DNA from 4 places in the Streptomyces sp. NPDC021749 genome. Region 1 is predicted to be linked to each of the others. Evidence: riboswitches for the same ligand, from Rfam matches in the RefSeq annotation. Region 1 holds a riboswitch; each other region holds the start of a gene.
What was found. Region 1 has a riboswitch for cobalamin ahead of metE (5-methyltetrahydropteroyltriglutamate--homocysteine S-methyltransferase). Riboswitches for the same ligand answer to the same signal wherever they lie in the genome.
Positions count from the first base shown of each region.

Region 2: it holds a riboswitch for cobalamin, as region 1 does, so the genes downstream of both, AB0G35_RS00245 (cobalamin biosynthesis protein) here and metE (5-methyltetrahydropteroyltriglutamate--homocysteine S-methyltransferase) in region 1, are expected to answer to the same signal.
Region 3: it holds a riboswitch for cobalamin, as region 1 does, so the genes downstream of both, AB0G35_RS28645 (HoxN/HupN/NixA family nickel/cobalt transporter) here and metE (5-methyltetrahydropteroyltriglutamate--homocysteine S-methyltransferase) in region 1, are expected to answer to the same signal.
Region 4: it holds a riboswitch for cobalamin, as region 1 does, so the genes downstream of both, AB0G35_RS05325 (CbtB-domain containing protein) here and metE (5-methyltetrahydropteroyltriglutamate--homocysteine S-methyltransferase) in region 1, are expected to answer to the same signal.

Region 1 is NZ_JBFACE010000010.1:46,962-49,127, forward strand. Features, by position in the region: gene AB0G35_RS12575 (SpoIIE family protein phosphatase) at 1-1,031, shown strand, start outside; cobalamin riboswitch at 1,046-1,265, shown strand; gene metE (5-methyltetrahydropteroyltriglutamate--homocysteine S-methyltransferase) at 1,419-2,166, shown strand, end outside.
Region 2 is NZ_JBFACE010000001.1:46,186-48,351, reverse strand. Features, by position in the region: gene AB0G35_RS00250 (cobyric acid synthase) at 1-46, opposite strand, end outside; gene AB0G35_RS00245 (cobalamin biosynthesis protein) at 43-1,029, opposite strand; cobalamin riboswitch at 1,159-1,295, opposite strand; gene AB0G35_RS00240 (hypothetical protein) at 1,497-1,922, shown strand; gene AB0G35_RS00235 (caspase family protein) at 1,928-2,166, shown strand, end outside.
Region 3 is NZ_JBFACE010000036.1:23,982-26,147, forward strand. Features, by position in the region: gene AB0G35_RS28635 (carbohydrate ABC transporter permease) at 1-496, shown strand, start outside; gene AB0G35_RS28640 (metalloregulator ArsR/SmtB family transcription factor) at 604-978, opposite strand; cobalamin riboswitch at 1,060-1,309, shown strand; gene AB0G35_RS28645 (HoxN/HupN/NixA family nickel/cobalt transporter) at 1,340-2,166, shown strand, end outside.
Region 4 is NZ_JBFACE010000004.1:51,597-53,762, reverse strand. Features, by position in the region: gene AB0G35_RS05330 (histidine phosphatase family protein) at 135-716, opposite strand; cobalamin riboswitch at 835-982, shown strand; gene AB0G35_RS05325 (CbtB-domain containing protein) at 1,027-1,242, shown strand; gene AB0G35_RS05320 (CbtA family protein) at 1,259-2,008, shown strand; gene ribA (GTP cyclohydrolase II) at 2,073-2,166, opposite strand, start outside.

The sequences.
Region 1 (2,166 bases):
ACTTCCTCGACTGGCTGGAGGGCATGCCGCTGCACGCGCCGCTGCCCGGCACCGAAACCCTGACCTCCGGCATCCCGCTCTTCATCGAGTCACAGCAGAGCCTCTCCCAGGGCTACCCCGGCATCCCGATCGGCGGCGTGAACTCCTGGGCGTACCTCCCGCTGATCGCCTCCGGCCGCCCCGTCGGCACCTGCGTCCTCGGCTTCGACGAGGTCCATCGCTTCACGCCCAAGGACCGCAGCGTCCTGACCGCGCTCGCCGGACTGATCGCCCAGGCACTGGAACGCGCACGGCTCTACGACTCCGAGTTCGCCCTCGCCCGCGGCCTCCAACAGGCCCTGCTGCCCCACCGGCTGCCCGTACTCCCCGACCTGCGGACGACGGCCCGCTACCTCCCCTGCACCAGCGGCATGGACATCGGCGGTGACTGGTACGACGTCATCCCGACCACCCGGGGCGTGTCCCTGGTCATCGGCGACGTCGAGGGACACAGCATCGCCGCAGCCGCCACCATGGCCCAACTCCGCAGCGCGGTACGGGCGTTCGTCGCGGTGGGGCACGCCCCCGGCGACGTCCTGGCGGGCGCCAACCGCACCCTGATCGACCTCGGCACCGGCCTCCTCGCCAGCTGCTGCTACCTCCACCTCGACCCCGCCCGGCACCGTGCCCTGGCGGTCCGCGCCGGCCACCCGCCGCCCCTGCTCCGCCACCCCGACGGACACACCGAAGTACTGGACCTGGAAACCGGTCCCCTCCTCGGCGTGGACCACGCCAGCGACTACCCCGAGACCTCCCTGGACCTCCCACCCGGCTCCGCGCTCGCCCTCTACACCGACGGCCTGGTCGAAGAACGCGGCATCCCCATCGACGTGGGCATCGACCACCTCCGCAGCTCCATGGCGCACGCCCCGGCCGACTCCCTCGACGAACTCGCCGACCGCCTCCTCCACCACGCCCAGCGCTCCTCCTACCGCGCCGACGACATCGCCCTCCTGCTGGCCGAATACCGACCGGCAGCCACCGCCCGATAGCCCCGAGGGCGCGCTAGGCTGGTCGGGCAGCTGGTTCGCCCTGTCCGCCAGGCAGGCGCGTCGCAAGAGGGAACCCGGTGGGAATCCGGGACTGCCCCGCAGCGGTGAGCGGGAACGACCGCCGTCATACGCACTGGGCCCGGACGGGTCTGGGAAGCGACGGCCAGTAGGTGTCCTCACGTCGTGAGGACGCGCCCGCGAGTCCGAAGACCTGCCACCTGCCCGCGTGCGGGACCGCCCGTGCGCGGACATCCCGGTGACCTTCGAGGGCGGGTCGGCGTACAGACCGAACGGACGGCCGCGGGCCGTGCCCTCCGGTCCGTCACCCCTTCGCGCGCTCGTCCCGTCCCCGGGACCTCAGGGACTCATCTCGCGAAGGAGATCTCCGTGACCAGCAGGACCCCAGCCGCAGCAGCACGGGCTACCGTGTACGGCTACCCCCGTCAGGGACAGAACCGGGAACTGAAGAAGGCCGTCGAGGGCTACTGGAAGGGCCGCGTCGGCGCGGACGCCCTGCGCGCCACCGCCGCCGAACTGCGCCGCACCCACTGGCGGCAACTGGCGGACGCCGGCATCGACGAGGTCCCGACCGGCGACTTCTCGTACTACGACCACGTGCTGGACACCACCGTCATGGTCGGCGCGATCCCCGACCGCCACCGCGCCGCCGTCGAGACGGACGCCCTGGACGGCTACTTCGCCATGGCCCGCGGCACGCAGGACGTCGCACCGCTGGAGATGACCAAGTGGTTCGACACCAACTACCACTATCTGGTGCCGGAGTTGGGCCCCGGCACGGTCTTCGCCGCCGACTCCGCCCAGCAGGTCGCCGAGGTGCGCGAGGCCCTCGCGCTCGGCCACCGCCCCCGCCCGGTGCTGGTCGGTCCGGTCACCTATCTGCTCCTGGCCAAGCCCGCGCCCGGCGTGGCCGCGGACTTCGACCCCCTGACGCTGCTCGACCGGCTGCTGCCCGTGTACGCCGAGGTGCTCGCGGACCTGCGGGCCGCCGGTGCGGAGTGGGTGCAGCTGGACGAGCCCGCGCTCGTGCAGGACCGCGCCCCCGCCGAGCTCAGTGCCGCCGCCCGCGCCTACCGCGCTCTCGGCAGTCTCACCGACCGGCCCCGACTGCTCGTCG
Region 2 (2,166 bases), on a different contig from region 1:
GCAGCCCGCCGCCGAGCCCCCCGGCCGTCCCGCCTTGCCCGTTCACCGGCGCTTCCTCCCGCTCGTGCCCCTGCTGCCCGCGGCCTTGCGCCGTACCGCGCCCGCCGCCAGCCGTCCCGTCACCGTCGCCACCAGCGCCAGCGCGCTCACCCGCCGCGACAGCCGCACCGCCCGATCGATGTCCGCCACCGCGGGCGGCCGCGCCGCGCCGTTCAGCACCGGACGGTGTTCCACCCGCCCGCCGTACGCCAGCGTGCCGCCCAGCCGTACGCCCAGTGCGCCCGCGAACGACGCCTCCACCGGGCCCGCGTTGGGGCTCGGGTGCGCCCCGCCGTCCGCCCGCCAGGCCCGCAGCGCACCGCGCCGGTCGGGGCCCGCGAGCACGGCCAGCGCGGCGGTCAGCCGGGAACCGGGCCAGCCGGCGACGTCGTCGAGCCGGGCCGCGGCCCAGCCGAACCGGCGGTAGCGCGGAGACTTGTGACCCACCATCGCGTCCAGGGTGTTCACCGCCCGGAACGCCACCAGGCCGGGCACCCCGCCGAACGCACCCCACACCAGGGCGCCGACCACCGCGTCCGAGGTGTTCTCGGCCACCGACTCCACCACCGCCCGGGCCATCTGCGGCCCGTCCAGGGCCTGCGGGTCGCGCCCGCACAGATGCGGCAGCCGCTCCCGCGCCACGTCCAGATCGCCCGCTTCCAGCGCACCGCCGACGGCCCGCGCCTCCCGGCCCAGCGAGGTGCCGCCCAGCACCGCCCACACGGCGGCCGCGGTGAGCGCCACCCGGGCGCCGCGGCGGTGCCGTACGGCCCGCTCCAGCAGCGCCGCGCCGGCCGCCGCACCGCCCGCGCACAGCACGGCATGGACCGCGCCGTGACCCCGGTGGTCGCGCCACAGCCGGCGTTCGACGGCGGCGGCGGCCCGGCCGAAGGCGGCCACCGGGTGGCCGCGCCGGGGGTCCGCCACGATCAGGTCGCCGAGGAAGCCGAGGGCCGCGCCGCACGCGTATCCCGCGTGTTCGCCGCGCATCGGATCAGGCCGCCGTCAGTCCTCGAAGGGGCCCTGCGGCAGCGGGAAGTGGGGATCGGGGCGGGCGGCCGGGCATGGCGGTATGTCCTCACTCAGGGTCCTCGCCCTGGCTCGACGTGACGGCGACCAGAGTCTCCTGGCTCCCGGATCGGCGTGTCCCCCGGCCTTCCCGTCCGTACGTTCCGTACGGACCGTGGCCCTCCTCGGAGGAACGCTCCCCGGTGACAGTGGCGGGACCGCGCCGGATTCTCACCGGACTTCCTCATCTGTCGCCGATTGGCCCCGGCAGTCCACCACGGTCCGCGAGGCCCGTCAACTCGCCCTTGACCTGCGGCGCTGCCCCGCAGCAGGTCCTGTGGCGCACGCCACAGGGTGGTGGTGGCGTCACGGACGGTTGCCCCGGTCCCTGATTCCACGTCACTATCTGGTGCACGGCGGCGAAGGGGCCGCCGGAAGGGGGCTGGGGGATGCCGGAGCACGCCGACCATCACGAGGACCGTCAGGAGATCCGCCTCAGGGTCACCGGGACGGACAATCCGCAGCAGGACCTCGACGACCTCCGGGCCTGGCTGGAGCGCGAACCCTGGCTGAACCGCCGGGACCACGCCTGGGAACACCGGCCGCAGCCCCCGCACACCACGGACGACGGGGGCGAACCGGGCCCCGCCGACATGGCCGTCGGCGTGGACGACCTGATCCTGGTCATCGTCGGCGCGATGGCCGCCGAGGTCACCAAGGGGCTCGGCATCGCCCTGCGGGAATGGCTGCGGCGCCGCCGGGAGGAGCGCTCCGCCGGCGAGGAGCCCGCCGTCGAGATCATCGGCGACGGCGGCCCCGGGCGCCCCGATCCCGGCAACCCGACGCACGAGAGCGGCAGCACCGGCGAGGACTGACCCGGATGTCCGAATACGACGCGCGGGGAAAGATCAACCGGGCGCTGCTGATCGGTGTCCACGACTACGCCACGCTCAACGGACTGCCCGCGGTGGAGGGCAACCCCGCCGAGCTGCGCCGCGCCCTCACCGCCACCGACCTGTTCACCGCCGAGGAGGTCACCCTCTGCCGCCCGGCCGAGCCCTGGGAACTGAGCCAGGCGCTGAAGGCCGCCGCCGACGAGGCCCGCGGACTGCTGCTGGT
Region 3 (2,166 bases), on a different contig from region 1:
GGTCGCCATGCTGGTGGTGCCGGTGCAGATCGGGCTGCTGCCGGTGGCCAAACTGTTCGGCGCGCTCGGCCTGTTCGGCTCCATCCCCGGCGTCATCCTCTTCCACACCGCGTACGGTCTGCCGTTCGCCATCTTCCTGCTGCGCAACTACTTCGCGGAGATCCCCAAGGAGATGCTGGAGGCCGCCCGGATGGACGGTGGCGGGGAGTGGCGGATCTTCTCCCAGCTGGTCCTGCCGCTGGGCCGCCCGGCCATCGCCAGTCTGGCGATCTTCCAGTTCCTGTGGGTCTGGAACGACATGCTGGTCGCCCTGCTCTTCGCGGACAACGAGTCGCAGCCGCTGACGGTCGCCCTGCAGTCGCAGATGCGCCAGTTCGGCAGCAACATCGGCGTGCTGGCGCCCGGCGCCTTCCTGTCCCTGATCGTGCCGCTGATCGTGTTCTTCGTGTTCCAACGGCACTTCGTCCAGGGGATCATGGCCGGTTCGGTCAAGTAGCTCCGGGGCGCCTCCCCGCCCGCGCGCCAGGGCCCGCTGTCCACCACAGCGGGCCCTGGCGCGTGTCCGTGCTGTTGAGAGGCATGCCCCGGGCGGGAGGGCGTGCGTCACGCCTGCGCGTGGTGGGGTTCCGCCGGCGCGCAGTGGGTCAGCAGTGCCGCGGTCGCGTCGTCGACCACGCGGTAGCGCACCACCCGGCCGTCCTTGTCGCCCTCGACCACTCCGGCGGCGCGTAGCAGGCGCAGTGCCTGGGAGACCGCGGTGTCCTTCATGCCGGTGGCGACCGCCAGGTCGGAGACGGCGACGGGGCCGGCCCGGTGGAGGGCGAGCAGCAGGGCCAGGCGCCCGGGATCGGCGAGCAGCGCGAAGCGGTCGGCCCAGGCCCGTACCTCGCCCGGCTCACCGATGGCGGCGATGGCGTCGCAGACGCGGTGGCCGTCGATGGTGCGGTGGTCGGCGCGCTCGGCCGGGACGAGATGCATGGGGACATCTTCGCAGGTCGCAGAGTGTGATCTTGGATACCTGCACAGTTGTGCAGGCTTGAAGGGATCGCCGGACGCCCCGTAGGGTTGGCGGGCCGTGGTGCTCGGGAAGACCGGTGACGGACCTCGTGGTCCCAGTCCGGAGCGGCCCTCGCCACTGTGATCGGGGAGTTTCCGGCCCTTTCCGTACGCGCACGGCGCGGGTACGGCGCCACTGACCGCAGCCTGCGGCCGGGAAGGCGGGGACGGACGCGTGCACCCTTCCCCAAGCTCCGAAGGAGCAGGGTGGTACCCCAAAGCCAGGAGACCGGCCACGGCATCTCACGAAGTGATCCACGAGGTGCTGGAGCGTGACCGCCGGATGGCCCTGTCCACCGATACCCCGACCACCCCTGCCCCCGTCGCCGCGTTCCGCTGGCGCCGGCAGGACACCGTCCGCACCGCGGGCCTGATGGCCGTCATAGCGGGGCTGCACGTCGTCGCCTTCGGCGTGCTGTTCCTGCTCGTGGTCCCCTACCACTACGCCGTCGGCAGCCAGGTCTTCGGCGTCGGACTCGGCATCACCGCCTACACCCTGGGCATGCGGCACGCCTTCGACGCCGACCACATCGCCGCGATCGACAACACCACCCGCAAGCTGATGGCCGACGGCAAGCGTCCGGTGTCGGTGGGCTTCTGGTTCGCCCTCGGGCACTCCAGCGTCGTCGTCGTGATGGCCGCCCTCGTCGCCGGCGGCGCCCAGCTCGCCGGCATCCTCCTCAACGACGAATCCCGCACCCACCAGATCCTGGGCACCATCGGCACCACGGTCTCGGGCACGTTCCTCTACCTCATCGCCGCCCTCAACCTGATCGCGCTGACCGGGATCTGGCGGGTGTTCCGCGGTATGCGCGAAGGCCGTTTCAACGAGACCGAGTTGGAGCAGCAGCTGGACTCCCGGGGCTTCATGAACCGCTTCCTGGGCCGGTTCACCCGCTCCATCTCCCGCCCCGGCCAGATGTTCCCGCTCGGTTTCGTCTTCGGCCTGGGCTTCGACACCGCGACCGAGGTGACGCTGATGGTGATGGCGGGCAGCGGCGCCGCGGCCGGCGTGCCCTGGTACGCGATCCTGTGCCTGCCGCTGCTCTTCGCCGCCGGGATGAGCCTGTTCGACACCCTCGACGGCACCTTCATGAACTTCGCCTACCA
Region 4 (2,166 bases), on a different contig from region 1:
CCTGGCCGTTATCGCGTGGCATCGGGCCACGGCTTTATTCTGCGCTTATGTCGCCTTTATGTGTAGATGAAGCGACAGATGAATTTTGAAGGGGTACGGTCAGCTTCTCGCGGGTGCCGACGGCTCCTCGCAGGTCAGCCGCCCGCCCCGGGGCCCAGCGCCCGACCCAGCCCCAGATTCCAGCGGCCGCCCCGTCCGCTCAGCTCGGTCACGGTCAGCGGCGCCACGTCCAGCCGCCAGAACGCGTCGGCGGGCACCCGCATCGCACACACCGCGGCGGCCCGTACGACGTCCGGTTCCACGACCGCCACCACCCGTCCGGCGTCCAGCGCCATCCGGATCAGCCAGCCCGCGACCCGGTCGCAGAGCTGCCGCAGCGACTCCCCACCGTGCCCGGCGAAGCCCGGATCGGACAGCCAGGCGGAGACCGCGTGCGGTTCCGTTTCGGCCACCTCCGCCAGGGCCCGTCCACACCACTCCCCCATCGCGCAGCCCGCCAGCTCCGGCACCGGCCCGGCCGGCAGCCCGAGTTCCTCCGCGGTGCGCCGGCAGCGCACCGAGGGCGAGGTGAAGACCCGGTCGGCGGCCGGCAGCGCCCCCGCGGCGGCCCGGGCCCGTCGCAGTCCGGCCGCGTGCGGCGGGGCGTCGTCGTCGAAACGCACCTCGCGCTGGGCGTCGCCCGCGGCCGGTGAGACCAGTATCACCCGAGTTGTCATGCCCTCTTCTCTCTTTCGTTCCCGGAACGCCAACTCACGGCCTCATCAGGGGAGTTGTCCGGTCGGTGCGCCCCGCTCCGCACCCGTCCGCCCCCCGTACGGTCTTGGCCAGGTGGCCGGATCGCGGTACGTTCACGGGTGCTTGACGACGGCATGACGGAAGCCGGTGGGATCCCGGCGCGGTCGCGCCACTGTATGTCCGGTTTTTTATCAGCCCGCCAGGGGCCGGTACCGGACGAGCCAGACCCGCATGTCGTTATGCACTCCCATTTACCGGGGACGCGAGTTCCCCCCAACAGGAGGTCCTGCCATGGCTCAGACCATCGCACCGCCGGCCACCGGCGCCACCCCCGCCCCGCTCCCGCTCAAGGCCATCGCCCCCTGGGCGCTGTTCGCCGGTGTACTGATGCTGGTCCTGCTGTACTTCGTCGGCGCGGAGCAGGGCGCCACCTCGCTGCTGTCCGGTTCGGACGTCCACGAATGGCTGCACGACGGGCGCCACCTCCTCGGCTTCCCCTGCCACTGAGCGGGCGGCCGCAGCCATGAACTCCCTCACCGTCAGAACCCTGCTGATGCGCGGCATGCTCGCCGGCCTGGCCGCCGGCGGGTTCGCGCTCCTCGTCGCCTACGTGCTGGGCGAACCGCGGATCGACGCCGCCATCGCCTTCGAGGAGGCGCACAGCCACGAACACGAGATGGAAGTGGTCAGCCGGGGACTGCAGTCCACGGCCGGGCTCGCCACCGGCGTCCTGGTCTACGGCGTGGCGCTGGGCGGGATCGCCGCGCTGGCCTTCTGCTTCGCGCTGGGGCGGATCGGCCGGTTCGGGGCCCGCGCCACGGCCCTGCTGCTCTCCGGGGCGGCGCTGGTGGCCGGTTACGTCGTGCCGTTCCTGAAGTACCCGGCCAATCCGCCGTCGGTGGGCGACCCCGACACCATCGGCAAGCGCACCGCCCTGTATTTCCTGATGATGCTGCTCGGCATCCTGCTGGCCGTCGCCGCCACGCTCCTCGGCCGGCGGCTGGCTCCGAAGCTGGGCAACTGGTACGCGACGGTGGCCGCCGTCGCCGCCTTCGCGGTCGCCGTCGGGCTCGCGTACGCGTTCCTGCCGGCCGTCAACGAGGTACCGGCGGACTTCTCCGCCACGCTGCTGTGGCAGTTCCGGCTGTCGGCGCTCGCCGTCCAGCTGGTGCTGTGGACCGCCTTCGGGCTGGTCTTCGGGCATCTGGCGGACCGCGTCGTCGCGGCCCGGCCGGCCGCCGAGCGGGCCGAGGCGGTCTCCGTGGCCTCCTGATCCGCAGCATCCACCGCACCACCGGTCCGGGGCCCGCGAGTCGTTCCTCGCGGGCCCCGGACCGTCAGAACTGGTGGGGGATGCCGTCCAGGTGCGGCAGGTCGTGGTCGAGCCGCTCGCGCTTGGTACGCAGATAGCGGAGGTTCTCCGCCTGGGGC